2 linked regions of the Alkalilimnicola ehrlichii MLHE-1 genome follow. The protein of the gene in region 2 interacts with the protein of the main gene of each other region in a pairwise test. Links are inferred from orthologs where the notes say so. Each region holds a gene or a part of one and is shown on either strand. Other genes may lie near its edges.

The links. The genes of interacting proteins can lie anywhere in the genome.
Region 1: the proteins of MLG_RS06280 (region 2) and def interact in binary tests that used the Escherichia coli proteins (3 or more experiments, as listed by UniProt). The link is inferred for Alkalilimnicola ehrlichii MLHE-1 from one-to-one orthologs.

What each region holds. Positions count from the first base shown.
Region 1 is NC_008340.1:2,975,898-2,980,961, reverse strand. The notes cover bases 1,383-4,369. They hold def (peptide deformylase), read left to right. Parts: upstream 1,383-2,601; coding sequence 2,602-3,138; downstream 3,139-4,369. Other genes in these bases: rsmB (16S rRNA (cytosine(967)-C(5))-methyltransferase RsmB), read left to right, coding at 4,113-4,369; fmt (methionyl-tRNA formyltransferase), read left to right, coding at 3,135-4,079; MLG_RS13290 (LysM peptidoglycan-binding domain-containing protein), read right to left, coding at 1,418-2,434; dprA (DNA-processing protein DprA), read right to left, coding at 1,383-1,394. In the rest of the region: MLG_RS13300 (DUF494 domain-containing protein), read right to left, coding at 1-255; more of dprA, read right to left, coding at 255-1,382; more of rsmB, read left to right, coding at 4,370-5,064. UniProt on the Escherichia coli protein: Removes the formyl group from the N-terminal Met of newly synthesized proteins. Requires at least a dipeptide for an efficient rate of reaction. N-terminal L-methionine is a prerequisite for activity but the enzyme has broad specificity at other positions.
Region 2 is NC_008340.1:1,433,724-1,439,660, forward strand. Bases 250-3,203 are described here. They hold MLG_RS06280 (aspartate-semialdehyde dehydrogenase), read left to right. Parts: upstream 250-1,192; coding sequence 1,193-2,215; downstream 2,216-3,203. Other genes in these bases: leuB (3-isopropylmalate dehydrogenase), read left to right, coding at 250-1,139; MLG_RS06285 (FimV/HubP family polar landmark protein), read left to right, coding at 2,306-3,203. In the rest of the region: leuD (3-isopropylmalate dehydratase small subunit), read left to right, coding at 1-20; more of leuB, read left to right, coding at 54-249; more of MLG_RS06285, read left to right, coding at 3,204-4,726; MLG_RS06290 (CbiQ family ECF transporter T component), read left to right, coding at 4,757-5,428; tRNA pseudouridine(38-40) synthase TruA, read left to right, coding at 5,454-5,937.

The DNA.
Region 1 (5,064 bases), 1.5 Mb from region 2 along the record:
GCTTTCCACATCCAGGCGCACGGTCTCGCGCTCATGGTAAACGCGGATGGCCCGGTCGCCGGTCACCGTTGCCGGCATATTGCGGCTGTCCGCCAGACCGTCCAGCCAGTCGAACGCCTTGCGGATCTCCAGCGGTGTGAAGCCGGCTTCGAAGAGTTCGGATTCGAGGGAATCGCGGTCGGGGCTGGGCTCGTCGTCGTTGGCGAGGTAGTTCTCGAACAGGTAGATCAGTACTTCGAAAATGCTTTGCTTCATCACACGTCCTCTGGCCCCGTGCGCTGGTAGCGGCCGCCAGGCAAGGCCTGAACCCGCCCCTGCAGCTCCAGTAGCAGCAGCATGGAGGAAACGGCATCGGCCGTCAATCCGCACCGGCCGACCAGGGTGTCCAGGGCCACAGGGTCGTGACCCATGGCCTCAAGCAGGGCGGCGTATTCCGGATCGGGCCCCGCATCGGAGCCGCCATTGTCGGCCGTCACCCCGGCTGTCCTGTCGGGGATGGCCAGCGGCAGGGCCTGCTGAACATCCAGTTCCTCCAGGATGTCGGCCACCGACTCCACCAGCCGGGCGCCGTCGCGGATCAGCCGATGGCAGCCGCGGGCCAGCGGGCTGTGGATGGAGCCCGGGATGGCAAAGACATCGCGCCCCTGGTCCAGCGCCTGGTAGGCGGTGATCAGTGAGCCGCTGTTGAGGCTGGCCTCGACCACCAGGGTGCCCAGCGAGAGGCCGCTGATCACCCGGTTGCGACGGGGGAAGTGGCTGCGGCGCACGCCCACCCCCGGTGGCAGCTCGGTGACCAGCGCCCCCTCGGCGGCGACCCGGTGGGCGAGCGCGCGGTTGCGCGCCGGGTAGATCCGGTCGGGCCCGGTGCCCATCACCGCGACGGTGACACCACCGGCCTCCAACGCGCCCTGGTGTGCGGCAGTGTCGATGCCCTGGGCCAGGCCGCTGGTGACGCCAAGACCGCGCCCGGCCAGGGTCTGGGCGAAATCCCGGGCCAATTCCTGGCCGTTGTGGGTGGGGTTGCGGCTGCCTACGATGGCGAGCTGAGGCCAGCTCAAGAGCTCCGGGTCGCCCTTGACGAAGAGCAGCGGCGGGGCGTCGGCCAGCTCCGCCAGACGCGTTGGGTAGGCGGGGTCCACGCCCGGGCTGAGCACGTGGTGGCGGGGGTCTGCCTCCAGCCAGCGCAGGTCCGGGTCGGCGCTCTCCGGGGTGGCGGCGTGGATCGCCTCCACCACCGCCGCCGGCAGCCCGCAGCGGTGCAGTTCGGCCGGCGGGGCCGCCAGGACGTGTCGGGGGCTGCCGAAATGGTCGATCAGCCGCCACCAGCCGCGTGCGCCCAGTCCGGGGACGCGCCAGAGCGCCAGCCGGGCCCGCAGTTCGGGATCTTGCACCACAGCGTGGGCGCGCGTGCCCGTACTCAGGGCCGGCGCACCTTGTCCAGGACCTGCATGGGGCGGCGCGCCTCCATGACCAGGCCCAGTGACAGCCGGTCCATGCTCCGGAAGATCACCAGGTCGCCGGCGTCCTCCTCGGGCAGTTCCACCACCTCGCGGGTGACCGGATCCCGGGCGGTTTCGGTGGCGCTGAAGACCCTCAGCACGTGGCCGGGTTCCAGGCCGTCCTCGGCGCCGCGGTTGACCACCACGACGCTGAACTGGCCCACCTGGCGCACACCGTCCAGCACGTGCACGATACGTCCCGCAAAATCCGGGTCGTCCGGCACACCCAGCGTGAGCTGCGCCCGGCGCAGTTCGGTGATGCCCTCCACCAGCCGGTCCCCGGCGCGGATCTCGCGGCTGCTGCGGGTGACCTGGAGGGTCGCCGGGTCGCCGTTGCTCAGCAATTCGGCGTCACCCAGGTCGATGGCCTCGTAGCCCAACGTCTCCCCGGTGTCCGGGTCGGTAATCGGATCGCCACGGCGAACCAGGTTGAAGGCGTCGGCGGCGTCCTCGGTCAGGCCGCGGGCATAGATGTGATCACCGGCCGCGCTCAGCACCCGGCCCTCGCGACCGGTGAGGACGTAGGGGGCGGCGTCCAGCGTGGCCTCGTCAAGGATGTGGCTGCGGGCGAGGAAGGGGCGGATGGCGGACATCGGGATGGTGGGGATCGCCTCCTCCAGCGCGGTCTCCCGGACCCGCGGCGAGAGTCGGACCACCCGGTCCTCGACCTGGATGCGCGGCTCTCCGTCCACCCAGCTCAGGCGCAGGATATCGCCCGGAAAGATGAGGTGGGGATTCTCTATCTCCGGATTGGCCTGCCAGATCGCCGGCCAGTTCCACGGGTCCCGGAGGAAGCGGGCGGAGATGTCCCAGAGGGTGTCGCCACGCTGAACTTCATACCGTTCCGGGTGGTCTGATCGTATCAGGTCGCCGGCGAGCACCGAGACACTGAACAGCATTAGGGCGAGCAGCCCGAGCAGCTTTCCTGTTCGCATGGACGTTCCCTGCGGTACGCAAGAGGCTGCCGGCCCGCCTCAGCGCGTCTATGTTAAGGTTACCCCCCGGCGAACGCGCGACCCACCATCCGTGGCGTCGCCGGGCCGGCACGCATTCATTCACCGGGTTAAGGCTAGCAGCAACCCCTGTCGAGCGGCAACGAGCCATGGCCATTCTGGATATATTGGTTTACCCCGATCCCCGTCTGCGCGAGGTGGCCGCCCCCGTGGCGCAGGTGGATGATGACATCCGGCGGCTGGCGGACGACATGTTGGAGACCATGTATGACGCCCAGGGCATCGGCCTGGCGGCCACCCAGGTGGGCGTCAACCAGCGGGTGGTCGTGATGGACCTGGCCGAGGAGGGCGCACGCCAACCGCTGGTCCTGATCAATCCGGAGATTCTGGACCGGGAGGGCGCCGCCACGGGGCAAGAGGGCTGTCTGTCCATCCCCGGGTTCTATGAGGACGTGGAACGCGCCGAGCGGATCCGCTTCCGCGCCCTGGACCGCGAGGGGCGCCCCTGGGAGCAGGAGGCCGAGGGCCTGATGGCGGTGTGCGTGCAGCACGAGATCGACCACTTGGACGGCAAACTGTTCGTGGACTACCTCTCTGAGCTGAAGCGAAAGCGCATTCGGCGCAAACTGGAGAAGCTGGTGCGCCAGGGGCGGGTGAACGTGGGCGGGCAGACGGGGCGGGCATGAGCGGCGCCCCTCGCCTGGTCTTCGCCGGCACCCCCGATTTTGCCGTCCCCTCCCTGCAGGCCCTGCTCGAGGCCGGACACCGGCCGGTGGCGGTCTACACCCAGCCGGACCGGCGCGCCGGGCGCGGCCGCCGGCCCCGGCCCTCGCCGGTGAAACAGCAGGCCGAGGCCCAGGGCCTGCCGGTCCGGCAACCGGAGAGCTTGCGCGACCCGCGGGCGCAGGCCGAGTTGGCGGAGTTGGCGCCGGACCTGATGGTGGTGATCGCCTACGGCCTCATCCTGCCCCAGGCGGTGCTGCAGATCCCTGCCCTCGGTTGTGTCAATCTGCACGCCTCACTGCTGCCCCGTTGGCGCGGTGCGGCCCCCATTCAACGGGCTATCCTGGCTGGCGACGACGAGACTGGCGTCTGCCTGATGCGCATGGAGGCGGGGCTCGACACCGGGCCGGTGCTGGCCCGGGCCCGCTGCCCCATCGGCCCGCGGGAGACCGGCGGCAGTCTGCACGACCGGCTGGCGGCCCTGGCGGGCACACTGTTGCACGACCGGCTGGACGACCTCCTGGCCGACCGCCTTCCTGCGCAGCCCCAGCCGGAAGCGGGCGTCTGCTATGCCGATAAGCTTCGCAAGGACGAGGCCTGGCTGGACTGGCGCCGGGATGCCCGGCAGCTGGACCGCCAGGTCCGCGCCTTCAACCCCTGGCCAGTGGCGCAGACCCTTTGCCAGGGCCAGGTGCTGCGGGTCTGGGAGGCGGAGCCGGTGGCCGCTCCGGCCGGCGATGCCGCGCCGGGCACCGTGGTTCGCGCCGATGGCGACGGCATCGTGGTGGTCGCCGGCGAAGGGGCATTGCGGTTGCAGACGCTGCAAGCCGCCGGCGGCCGCCCCCTCGGGGTGCGTGAATTCCTCAACGGCCGGGCCCTGCAGGCCGGCGAACGACTGGGCTGAGCGGTGGCGCGGCGGGCGCGTGGGCAGCCACCGGTGCGTCAGCGCGCGGTGCAGTGCCTCGGCCAGGTGCTGGATCAGCATCAGTCCCTGGACCAGGCCCTGCCCAGGGCCCAGCAGGGCCTGCCCCCCCGCGACGCCGCGCTGCTGGCGGAGCTCTGCTATGGGGTCCTGCGCTGGCACGACCGATTGCGGGCGCTGGCCCACCGGCTGCTGGACAAGCCCCTGCGCGGCAAGGATGCGGATCTGCAACGGCTGCTGCTCTGCGGCCTGTACCAATTGCTCGAGACCCGTATCCCGCCCCACGCCGCCGTGGCCGAGACCGTGGCGGTGGCGCCCCGGCTGGGCAAGGGGTGGGCCCGGGGGCTGATCAACGCGGTGCTTCGTCGGGCCCAGCGGGAGGCGGATCGCCTGCTTCCGGCGCTGGATGCCGACCCCGCCACCCGCTATGCGCTGCCCGCTTGGTTGCTGGATACCCTGCGCCGGGACTGGCCCGATCGCTGGCAGGCCCTCGCCGCGGCGAACCAGCAGCGCCCGCCCATGACCCTGCGGGTCGACCTCACGCGCTGGAGCCGGGAGGAGGCCCTGCAGGCCCTGGACGACGCGGGCTGCCCGGCACAGCCCAGCCCCTGGACCCCGACTGCGGTCACCCTGGCGCGCCCGGCCGCGGTGGATGAGCTGCCCGGTTTTGCGGACGGGCGGCTGTCCGTGCAGGACGAGGCGGCGCAGTGGGCTGCGCCCTTGCTGGCCTGCCGCCCCGGTGAGCGGGTGCTGGACGCCTGCGCCGCCCCGGGCGGCAAGACGGGCCACCTGCTGGAGCACTGCCCGGGGATCGAGCTCACCGCCCTGGACATCAGCGAGGGCCGTCTCGGGCAGGTGCGCGCCAATCTGCAGCGATTGCGGCGGGAGGCCCGCTGCCTTGCTGGCGACGCGGCCCGGCCGGAGACCTGGTGGGACGGACGCCCCTATCAGCGAATCCTGCTGGATG
Region 2 (5,937 bases):
ACCTGGAGGAGGGGCGCTGAGGCGGCCCTTCCGCAACCCGCAAAGGATCCTGCATGACTGCCAACATCCTGATCACCCCGGGCGACGGTATCGGTCCGGAGATCGTGGCCGAGGCGCGCAAGCTGCTGGAGGCCCTGCGTGACGACTTCGGCTTCGACTGCACTTTGGAAGAGGCCCCCATCGGCGGCGCTGGCTACGAGGCGCATGGCAAGCCGCTGCCGGAAGAGACCCTGGCTCTCGCCCGGGAGGCCGATGCCATCCTATTGGGTGCCGTGGGTGGGCCGCGCTGGGAACAGCTGGATCGCCCCCTGCGTCCCGAACGCGGCCTCCTGGCCATCCGTGCGGAGTTGGGCCTGTTCGGCAACCTGCGTCCAGCCATCCTCTATCCGCAACTGGCCGAGGCCTCCAGCCTGCGCCATGAGATCGTCGCCGGCCTGGACATCATGATCGTCCGGGAGCTGACCGGCGGCATCTACTTCGGTGAGCCCCGGGGCATCCGCAGGCTGGAGAACGGCGAACGCCAGGGTTACAACACCATGGTCTACAGCGAGTCGGAGATCGACCGCGTGGGCCGGCTGGCCTTTGACATCGCGAGCAAGCGCGGCAGCCGAGTCTGCTCCGTGGACAAGGCCAACGTGCTGGAGGTCTCCGAACTCTGGCGTGAGGTGATGGAACGCGTGGCCCGGGATTACCCCGGTGTCGAGCTGAGCCACATGTACGTGGACAACGCCGCCATGCAGTTGGTGCGTGCGCCCAAACAGTTCGACGTGGTGGTCACCAGCAATCTGTTCGGTGACGTGCTCTCGGACTGTGCCGCCATGCTCACCGGCTCCATTGGCATGCTGCCCTCCGCCTCGCTGGATGTGAACAGCAAGGGGCTGTATGAGCCGGTGCACGGTTCCGCGCCGGACATCGCCGGCAAGGGGCTGGCCAATCCGCTGGCCACCCTTCTGTCAGTGGCCATGATGCTGCGCTACAGTCTGGATCAGGGCGCCCTCGCCGACCGGGTGCAGCAGGCGGTGGGTGATGTGCTCAACCAGGGGCTGCGCACGCCGGATATCGCCGCCCGCCAGTCGCGCACCGTCAGCACCGCCGAGATGGGTGACGCGGTGGTGGCCGCGCTGCGTGCCCGGGGCTGAAGTTCACCAAACACTGAGCCATCCATATCTGCAAGCGAAAAGGGGATAACCCAATGAGCAAGACCTACGATGTCGCTGTAGTCGGCGCCACCGGTGCAGTCGGCGAGACCATGCTGTCTATTCTGGCCGAGCGCGACTTCCCCGTAGGCAACATCTACCCGCTGGCCAGCAGCCGCTCCGCGGGCAAGACCATTGAGTTCAAGGGCCAGCAGGTCGAGATCCAGGACCTGGCCACGTTCGACTTCTCCAAGGTCCAGATCGGTCTGTTCTCCGCCGGCGGCTCCATCTCCGCCGAGTACGCGCCCAAGGCCGCGGAGGCCGGCTGCGTGGTCATCGATAACACCTCGCACTTCCGCTACGACGAGGACATCCCGCTGGTCGTGCCGGAGGTCAACCCGCAGGCCGTGGCCGGCTACACCCGGCGCAACATTATCGCCAACCCGAACTGCTCCACTATCCAGATGCTGGTGGCGCTGAAGCCGCTGCACGAGGCCGCCACCATCGAGCGCATCAATGTGGCGACCTACCAGGCGGTGTCCGGCTCGGGCAAGGAGGCCATCGACGAACTGGCGACGCAGACGGCCAACCTGCTGAACGGCAAGCCGGTGGAGTGCGAGGCCTATCCCAAGCAGATCGCCTTCAACTGCCTGCCGCATATCGACGTCTTCCTGGATAACGGGTACACCAAGGAAGAGATGAAGATGGTCTGGGAGACCCAGAAGATCTTCGGCGATGACAGTATCCTGGTGAACCCCACCGCCGTGCGCGTGCCGGTCTTCTTCGGCCACTCCGAGGCCGTGCACATCGAGACCCGGGAGAAGCTCACCGAAGCCAAGGCCCGCGAGCTGCTCAGCCAGTTCGAGGGCATCGAGGTGCTGGACGACCGCGAGCCGGGCGGTTACCCCACCGCCGTCACCGAGGCGGCCACGCACGACCCGGTCTATGTCGGCCGCATCCGTGAGGACATCTCCCATCCCCGGGGGCTGAACCTCTGGGTGGTGGCGGACAATGTGCGCAAGGGTGCCGCCCTGAACAGCGTACAGATTGCTGAGCTGCTGATTCGCGAGTACATTTAATGGCCGGGGCCCGCGTCCGCCGGGGCGGGCGCGGGCCATCCTAGCCGCAGCGGCGCCGGCCGCCGCGCACGCCGCCACTCAAGGATCGGGATGTCTTTTAAACGGGTCTTCATCTCCGCCGTTGCCGGGTTGACGTTTTCCTCCACCGTCCTGGCCCTGGGCCTGGGCACCATCGAGCGTGACTCCTGGCTCAATCAGCCGCTCTCCGCGCGGATTCCGCTGCACTCGGCGGACACCGTTAGCCTGGAGGCGTTGCAGGTCACCATGGCCTCGCAGGAGACCTTCGAGCGCGCCGGGCTCGACCGGCCTCCCTACCTGCGCGATATCCGCTTTGAGGTGATCGAGGACCACACCGAGGGGCCCCATATCCGGGTCTATACCCGGGATCCGTTCCGCGAGCCTTTCGTTGATTTCCTCGTGGAGTTGAACTGGCCGCAGGGCCGTTTGGTGCGGGAATACACCCTGTTGCTGGACCCGCCCCGCGACCCCGCGGAGCGGCCGGTGGCGGCCACGCCGCCGCGGACCGAACCGGCGGAGGTCGAGGAACAGCCACTGGAAACGGCGTCCCCCACGGTTCGGGACGGCCACTACGGGCCGGTGGCCGGCGGTGAGACCCTGTGGTCGGTGGCCGACCGGGTGCGCCATCAGGGGGTCAGTGCCCAGCAGATGGCCCTGGCCCTGTTCGAGGCCAACCCGAGGGCCTTTGTCGCCAACGATATCAACCGGCTACAGGCCGGCGCCACGCTGACTGTGCCCGATGCCGAGGGGGCCCGGGCCTATTCCCGCAACGAGGCCGTGCGCCGCTTCAATGCGCTGGCCGAAGGCGTGGCGGAGGAGCCGGCGGAGGAGCCGCCCGTAGCGGAGGCGCCGGATCCGGAGACGGTGGACCGGCAATTGCAGATCCTCGCCGAGTCGGAACGCGACGAAGAGGCCCTGGCGAGCCTTCTCGATGGTGATGTGGAACCCAGCGAGGAGAATCTGGGCGCGCTGCGCGAGGAGCTGCTGCGTGCCCGCGAGGACCAGGCCAGCCTGCGTTCGGAGAACGAAGCCCTGCGCGAGCGGGTGTCGGAGATGGCGCAGGAGATCGAGCGACTGGAGCGGCTGCTCACCCTGGACGTGGAGACCGGGGTGCTGCCGATGGTGCCGAGCGAGCAGCCTGAAGGGGCCGTGGCCGAGCCTCCACCGGAGCGCCCGGCGGTGGTGGATGAGCCCGAAGTCGAGCCGGAGATCACTGAGGAAACGCCGGCGGAGGACGATGAGGCGCCGGTGACGGCGCCCCCGCCGGCCCCCTCTTCACCGCAACCGCTCGCCTGGCTCGACGGGCTCAGCCTGCCTGTGGCGCTGGCGGGCGTCGGCATCCTGATCGGGCTCCTGGCCCTGCTGCTCATACGGCGCCGGCGGACGGAGACCGGCGTGGCCGCGGAGGAGGTGCCCATTCAACAGCCGCCGGCGCGAGAAGGCGTGGCGGCCGGGACGGCGGCCGCGGCGAGCGCGGTGGCCGACGGGGACGAACCGGAGCCTGAACCTGCGCCTGAGCCCCGCTCCGAGCCCCAGGATCCCCTGCAGGTGGCCGATGAGTTGGCAGACCGGGGCGATCTGGAGGGTGCCCGCGCCACCCTGCTGACGGCGCTCAACAATGTGCCGGCCCGCAACGAGTACCGGGTGCGCCTATTGGAGATCCTGGCTGAAGCGGATGACCGCGAAGGCTTTGATCGGCAGGCGCAGGTATTGCGTGAACGGGTCGAGGGCGAGGACGATCCCCTCTGGCGCCAGGCGGAGCGCGTTGGCCGGGGCTATGCCCCTGACAATCCGCTGTTTGGTGGCGCTGACCCGGATGGCGCCGATGATGGAGGGGCGGAAGCCACCGGCGGTGCGCTGCCCACGCTCGACGAATCAGCGCCGGGGGGCGCCGATTTGGCGGAACCAGCGGAGGAACCTGCCCGGGAGGGTGAGGCCTTCGATTTCACTCTCGACTTCCCGGAGCCCGATGAGCCGGGCCGGGAGACGGATCAGGTAGCCCGACAGGGGGCGTCACGGGAAACGGCGGCGCCGGAGACCCCTGCGACACCCGCCGGTGAGGAAGGCGCTGCCGGTGGGGAAGGGGGTGATTTCACCCTCGACTTCGAAGTGGACGATAGCTGGCGGGAAGCGGCCGACTCGCGCCCGGCTGCGGATGCTGGCGAATCCCCGGGGGACGAGGCCTTCGACCTGGACCTGGGCGACCTGACCTTGGACGAGAGCGGGGCCGGGGATGCGACCGGGGAGGAACGTGGTGGCGGCGAACCGTCACCAGGGGAGGCACCGGACGCCGATCAGCCGCCGGCACCTCCCGCGGAGGCGCCGATGGAGGACGCCGGTGGGGACGAGGAGATCGCCACCAAGCTGGACCTCGCCCGGGCCTACGTGGATCTGGGTGATCCGGACGGTGCCCGAGAGTTGCTCAACGAGGTCCTGGAGGTCGGCACCCCGGCCCAGCAGGAGGAGGCGCGGAAGCTCCTGGGCGACCTCTGATATGCCACCTGTTGCGGGGAGTGAGGGCTAGTGCACCCAGCGGTGCGCGTGGTGCTGGTATTGGCCCTGGCCCTGGTCCTGGCGCGGGCCTCGGTGGCCCAGGCCCTGGTGGCAGGGCTGCTGGTGCTGGCACTGTTGCCCTGGGGCAACCCCCGGGGCTGGCGGCGGCTGGCCATCGGGCTCTGGCGGTTGAAGTTCCTGTTCCTGTCCATCGCGGTGCTCTATCTGCTGCTGACCCCCGGCACCCCCATCTGGCCGGCGTTACATGCGGGGGCCACGCCCAGTCGCGAGGGGTTGGCTGAGGGGCTGTTGCGGGTGGCGGCCCTGGCGGCCCTGTTGGCTGCCGTGCACTGGCTGATGCGCACGCTCACCCGGGCCGAGCTGGTGGCCGGGCTGTCCTGGACCCTGCAGCCGCTGCGCTGGCTGGGGGCGGATGTGGATCGCCTGGCGATCCGCCTGGTCCTGACCCTGGAGATCGTGCCCCGGTTGCGGGTGATGGTGGCGGCGACCCGCCGCGACTGGCGTGACGGCCACCCCTGGCGCCAGCCGGCGCGGTTCGCGGCGCAGGTGTTCGCCAGAGCCCTGGAGCACGCCGAACGCCGGCCGCCGCCGACCGTGACGGTGCCCCAGGGCGACCCGCCGCCGCTGAACCAGATCCTACCCCTGGCCGCCGCCGCAGGGGCGGTGTTTTGGTGGCTGTGACCGTTAATCTGACCCAAACCTGCTCATGAGTTATCGATTTGCCTTAGGCCTGGAATACGACGGCAGCGGCTTTTGCGGCTGGCAGCGCCAGGACCACGCGCCTTCGGTCCAGGCGGCGCTGGAGGCAGCGCTGTCGCGGGTCGCCGACGAGCCGGTGACTGTCACCTGCGCTGGACGCACGGACACCGGCGTGCACGCCACCGGCCAGGTGGTGCACTTCGAGACCGGTGCCTACCGGCCGGAACACGCCTGGGTGTTGGGGGCCAACGCCAACCTGCCCGACACGGTCTCGGTGCATTGGGTGCAACCGGTGAGCGAGGCCTTCCACGCCCGCTTCGGTGCGCTCCGCCGGAGCTATCGCTATGTCTGGTACTGCAGCCGCTCCCGGCCGGCCCTGTTGCGGGGGCGTGTGGCCTGGTCGAAGTACGCGCTGGATCCGGAACCCATGGCGATGGCGGCGGGGCACCTGTTGGGCCGGCACGATTTCTCCGCCTTCCGGGCCGTGGCCT